2 regions of the Nocardia sp. NPDC055029 genome follow, and region 2 is predicted to be linked to the other one. Evidence: predicted binding sites of a transcription regulator. Region 2 holds the regulator's gene; the other holds the start of a gene.
What was found. Region 2 encodes HspR, which represses chaperone genes until heat shock. Its sites were predicted from a motif close to ANNTGAGTNNNNNNNACTCANNT; they were not measured.
Positions count from the first base shown of each region.

Region 1: a site for HspR is predicted at 1,058-1,080, ahead of lon (endopeptidase La). Genes of this name have one in related genera too.

Region 1 covers NZ_JBSGVQ010000011.1:75,261-78,366, reverse strand. Annotated here, with positions in the region: gene ACWF9G_RS12985 (DUF3068 domain-containing protein) at 1-950, shown strand, start outside; gene lon (endopeptidase La) at 1,095-3,106, shown strand, end outside.
Region 2 covers NZ_JBSGVQ010000003.1:187,096-190,201, forward strand. Annotated here, with positions in the region: gene dnaJ (molecular chaperone DnaJ) at 1-1,126, shown strand, start outside; gene ACWF9G_RS04260 (heat shock protein transcriptional repressor HspR) at 1,126-1,527, shown strand; gene ACWF9G_RS04265 (globin domain-containing protein) at 2,144-3,106, shown strand, end outside.

The DNA of each region.
Region 1 (3,106 bases), on a different contig from region 2:
GGATCACCACGATTGCCAAGAATGTGCCGGGCGAGGAAAGCCTTGTGCTGGACGCGAGGTCGCTGACTTCGCCGGAGGGCTCGGCCAAGGTCGACAAGAACGTCCCCGTCGTCTCGCAGCGCTTCCTGACCGTCGAGGAGCCCTCTGGCTCCGACGAGATGACGGTCCAGGCCGGCCAGACCCTGCGTCGTGACGACCGCGACGGCGACACCGGCATCCTGACGGCCTCGATCGACCGGGTCACCATCGACCGCGTGACGGGTCAGCCCGTCGACGCTTCGCCCAACGGTTCGCTCGCGGTCACCGTCGACAGGTCGGGCGCCTCGGTGGCCGACGCCCTGACCCGTCAGGGTCTGCAGTACCGCTTCCCGATCGGCACCGAGAAGAAGTCGTACCCCTACTTCGACACCAACGCCCGCTCGACCCGGCCCATCGACTTCGTCGAGGAAGCCGAGATCAACGGCGTGCCGGTCTACCACTTCCGGCAGACCATCCCGGTGACGAACATGAACGACGTGGTCCCCGCCGCGACCAACAAGCTCACCCTCCCCGCCGCCAAGTGGGGCCTCGAGGGCGACGAGCCGGTCACGATGACCCGCTTCTACACCAACACCCGCGACCTGTGGGTCGAGCCGCGGACCGGCGCGGTCCTCAAGGGCGGCGAGTCCATCCACCTCTACTACGGCCGCAGCGCCAACCAGGTCGATGTCACCGCCCTGAAGTCGCACCTGGTCTTCGACGAGGAGACCATCGACTCGCAGATGGCCGTCACCCAGGAGAGCCTCGACAGGCTCGACCTGTTCGGCAAGACCCTGCCGATCATCCTGGGCATCCTCGCCGCGATCCTGCTCATCGCGGGCGCCGTCCTCGGCGTCATGAGCGCAGGCGGTTCCACCGCGCGTCGCACCTACGACCCGCCCACCGAACAGCTCCGCTCCACGAACCTCTAGCTCGGTTCCCCTGCACAGCGCGGCCTCCCCGGATCACCCGGGGAGGCCGTGTTGCGTTCGCCGTCGGTGAACGACCGGCCCGGCAGGAACAAACCGGTGGGGCGGTGGGTTGAGTCAGCAAAGCTCAACTTTGGAAGGGTCGACATGACTACAGCTCAGAACCTGCCGGTGCTGTTCCTCACCGATCCGATCGTGCTGCCGGGCATGGTCGTGCCCATCGAATTGGACGAGTCGGCGCAGGCCGCCATCGACGCCGCGCAGGCCGGGAAGACCGGTGCCGTGCTCGTCGCGCCGCGGCTGGACGAGGGGTACGCCTCCTACGGCGTCGTCGCCTCGATCGAGCAGGTCGGGCGCATGCGCGGTGGCGCTCCCGCCGCCGTGCTCAAGGCCGAGCGCAGGGCGCGGATCGGGCACGGCGTGACCGGGCCCGGCGCCGCCCTGTGGGTGGAGGCCGAGGTCGTCGAGGAGGTGGCGGCCGACGCACGGACCACCGAACTGGCCGCCGAATACAAGAAGCTGGTCGTCGCGGTGCTGCAGCGCCGCGAGGCGTGGCAGATCATCGACATCGTCAACCAGCTCGACAATCCGGACGCCATCGCCGACACGGCCGGTTACGCGCCGTACCTGTCCGACGAGCAGAAGCGCGAGCTGCTGGAGACCCCGGACGTCGCCGTCCGGCTGACCAAGCAGATCGAGTGGATCACAGACCACATCGCCGAGGTCGAGGTCACCGACAAGATCTCCGAGGATGTCCGCGAGGGCATGGAGAAGAGCCAGCGCGAGTTCCTGCTGCGTCAGCAGCTCAACGCCATCCGCAAGGAACTCGGCGAGGACGAACCCGACGGCGCCGACGACTACCGCACCCGCGTGGAGAACGCCGACCTGCCCGAGAACGTACGCGCCGAGGCGCTGCGCGAGGTCGGCAGGCTGGAGCGCGCCAGCGATCAGAGCCCCGAATCGGGCTGGATCCGCACCTGGCTCGACACCGTGCTCGACCTGCCGTGGACGGTGAAAACCGAAGACAGCACCGATGTCCCGGCCGCGCGTGCCGTGCTCGACGCCGATCACCACGGCCTGGACGAGGTGAAGGACCGCATGGTCGAGTACCTGGCGGTGCGTGCGCGCCGGGCCTCGCGCGGGCTCGATGTCGTCGGCGGACGTGGCTCGGGCGCGGTGCTCGTGCTGGTCGGTCCGCCCGGTGTCGGCAAGACCTCGCTGGGTGAATCGGTCGCGAAGGCGCTGGGCCGCAAGTTCGTTCGCGTCGCCCTCGGCGGCGTGCGCGACGAGGCCGAGATCCGCGGCCACCGCCGCACCTACGTCGGCGCGCTGCCCGGCCGGATCGTGCGTGCGGTGAAGGAGGCGGGTTCGATGAATCCCGTTGTCCTGCTGGACGAGATCGACAAGGTCGGCTCCGACTTCCGCGGTGATCCGGCGGCGGCGCTGCTCGAGGTCCTCGACCCCGCGCAGAACCACACCTTCCGCGACCACTACCTGGATCTGGACCTCGACCTGTCGAACGTGCTGTTCATCGCGACGGCCAATGTCATGGACACCATCCCCGGCCCGCTGCTCGACCGGATGGAGCTCATCACCGTCGACGGCTACACCGAGGCCGACAAGGTGGCCATCGCCCGCGACTTCCTGGTGCCTCGGCAGCTGGAACGCAATGCCCTGACCGCGCAGGAGGTCTCGATCACCGATGCGGCCCTGCGCGAGATCGCGGCGAACTTCACCAGGGAAGCCGGTGTGCGCCAGATGGAGCGGCTGGTCGCCAAGGCGCTGCGCAAGGCGGCGACCAAGCTGTCCGGAGGTGACGCGCCCGCTTCGGGCGCCGACGTGATCGACATCGGTCTCGGCTACGATCCGTCGCTCGGATACGACAGCGCGGCAACGGGTCTGACCGTCGACGTCGACAACCTGACCGACTACCTGGGCCGTCCCCGGTTCACCCCGGACTCGGTGGAACGCACCGCGGTTCCCGGCGTGGCGACCGGCCTCGCGGTCACCGGTGCAGGCGGCGATGTCCTCTACATCGAGGCCAATGCCGCCGAGGGCGAGCGTTCGCTCACCCTCACCGGCCAGCTCGGCGACGTCATGAAGGAGTCGGCGCAGATCGCCCTCACCTACGTGCGCTCGCACCTGGAGGAGATCGGCAT
Region 2 (3,106 bases):
CGGCGCCTCGCAGGACGAGATCAAGAAGGCCTACCGCAAGCTCGCTCGTGACCTGCACCCGGACTCCAACCCGGGTGACACCAAGGCCGAGGAGCGGTTCAAGGCGGTCAGCGAGGCCAATGCCGTGCTGTCGGATCCGGCCAAGCGCAAGGAGTACGACGAGACGCGCCGCCTGTTCGCGGGCGGTGGCGGTCGCGGTTACGGCGGCGGATTCACACCCGGTGCGGGCGGCGGCTTCTCGCAGGACTTCAACATCGGTGACATCTTCGGTCAGGCCGGTGGCGCAGGCGCACCCGGCGACGGCGGCCTCGGCGATCTGCTCGGCGGGCTGTTCAACCGGGGTGGCGCGCGCGGTTCGAGCCGTCCGCGCCGTGGCGCCGATGTGGAGACCGAGACGACGCTGGGCTTCCGCGAGGCGGCCCAGGGTGTCACCGTCCCGCTGCGGATGACCAGTCCGTCGCCGTGCACCACGTGTCACGGCAGCGGCGCCAAGCCGGGCACCAGCCCGCGGGTGTGTCCGCACTGCAACGGTTCCGGCGTGGTCAGCCGTAATCAGGGCGCGTTCGGTTTCAGCGAGCCCTGCGACGACTGCCGCGGCACCGGGTCGATCATCGACGACCCGTGCACCGACTGCTCGGGCACCGGCATCCAGAACCGCACCCGCACCATCACCGTGCGTATCCCGCCCGGTGTCAGTGACGGGCAGAAGATCCGGTTGGCCGGGCAGGGCGAAGCCGGCCTGCGTGGAGCGCCCTCCGGCGATCTCTACGTGACCGTGCACGTCAGCCAGGACAAGGTATTCGGCCGCCAGGGCGACGACCTGACCCTGGTGCTCCCGGTGAGCTACAGCGAATTGGTGCTGGGGACAACTGTTTCCGTGCCGACGCTGGACGGCCGGGTCGGCGTGAAGGTGCCGCCGGGCACCGCCGACGGGCGTATCCTGCGGGTACGCGGTCGCGGTGTGCCCAAGCGCGGCGCGGCGGGCGGCGCCGGTGACCTGCTGGTCACGGTGAAGGTCGCGGTTCCGCAGAATCTGGACTCCGACGCCACCGATGCGCTCAAGCGCTATCAGGAGGCGGAGAAGGCCGGTGGCTTCGATCCGCGTGCGGGATGGGCGGGTGCTTGATGTCCGATAGTCCGAAGTCCGCGTCGGGTGGGACCTCGCGTGCCGAGTTCTTCATGATCTCGGTGGCGGCTCAGCTGGCGGGTATGCACGCGCAGACGTTGCGTACGTATGACCGGCTGGGTTTGGTCACCCCCCAACGCACTTCGGGTGGCGGACGCCGTTACTCGACCCGCGACGTCGAGCTGCTGCGCGAGGTGCAGCGGCTGTCGCAGGACGAGGGTGTCAACCTCGCGGGCATCAAGCGCATCATCGAGCTCACCAATCAGGTCGAGGCGCTGCAGCAGCGCGTCGAGGAGATGAGCGCGGAGCTGGAGCAGTTGCGGGCGGGCTACCGGCCCGATCTGTCGCCGCCCCAGCGCAGCACCGCGCTCGTGGTGTGGCAGCCGCGGCACCGGCGGTAGGGTTCCACGATTCGCCCGAGCCCCTGGTTCGCGATCCGCTCCGGCGGACGCGGGCCGGGGGCTCGTTCGTGCCCGGTCAATCCCCGGCGATCGGCTGGTGACTATCCAGCAACCTATTTATTCGTGATCTTGGCCGGGGCTTGTGGGGCCGCAGGGCTCTGAGGTGGGCGTATATCTCGGGATCATCACGAAAGGTTGCTGATAGGACGCTGAATTCGGCTCGATCGGAGGCTAATTCCCTCCCGTCGACCAGCCACTCCGGCACACCCTCCTTGCGTGTCGTGGCACGGCGCGTCGGGCCGGAGAGATCGGGTCCGTAGCGGAAAGGTCGCTCTACCAGGCACATTGGGTCGCTATTGCCGCAATTGCCGGGAAGATCGGAGAATCTTGAGGTCATGTTCACCCAAGATTCACGGTCCACTGGTATGTTTTTAGCTGGTACTGAACAGGTACCGCCCGGTTTTAAACGAATTACATGCGTGATGTTTAAGAGTACGATTCCTAAGCTGGCAAACCTCGCCTAGACTTCTCGCATCGGCTGCTGACGAGTGTCCTCCCCAGCCCGTCACTCGCCGGCGCGGCTAGCGTTCGATGGCGAAACGAGGTTGTGACACATATGGATTCGCGGACTGTCGCTTTGATCCGTACTACGTTCAAGGCGGTTGCTGCGGAAGACGGTGGGCCCGAGAAGCTAGCCAGGTCGTTCTACTCGATCCTGTTCACGGACTATCCAGGCATCCGTGACTACTTCCCGGCGGCCATGGATTCCCAGCGTGAACGGCTCGTCTCGGCGATCGGCTACGCGCTGGACCGGCTGGAAGAGCCCGACAAGCTGCTGCCGTTCCTCGCCCAGCTCGGGCGCGACCACCGCAAGTACGGTGTGCAGCCGGCCCACTATGTCGCGGTGGCCAACTCGCTGAAGTCGGCCATGCGCCAGTTCGCGGGCACCGAGATGTGGACCGACGAGGTCGCCACCGCCTGGGACGAGGGCCTGGCCACCATCAGCGGCGCGATGATCAGCGCCGCCGACAAGGAGACGACACCCGCCGCGTGGTCGGCGACCGTGGTCGAACGCCGCGAGGTGCTGCGCAACCTGGCCGTCATCCGCGTCCAGCTCGACCAGCCGATGCAGTACGCGGCGGGCCAGTACCTCAGCGTGCAGATACCGGCGCGGCCGCGGATGTGGCGCTACCTCTCCCCGGCCAACCCCGCGAATGCCAACGGCGAGATCGAGTTCCATGTTCGCAGCGTGCTGGGCGGCTGGGTCAGCCCGTCCATGGTCTCGCACACCGCCGTCGGTGACCAGTGGCTGCTCGGTTCACCGCTCGGTGGCCTCGGCGTGCCGCGCAACACCAAGCGCAAGATGCTGATGGTCGGCTGCGGCACCGGCATCGCGCCGCTGCGCGCCCAGATCATGGCGATGGCCCAGCGCAGGGTCAACCCGAAGGTCCACCTGTTCGTCGGCGGCCACCACCCGTGCGACCTCTACGACCTACAGGTCCTGAGCCAGCTGGCCATGGCCAACAAGTGGCTCTCGGTCACCCCCGTCACCGAGAGCGACGAGAACCCCTGGTGGTAC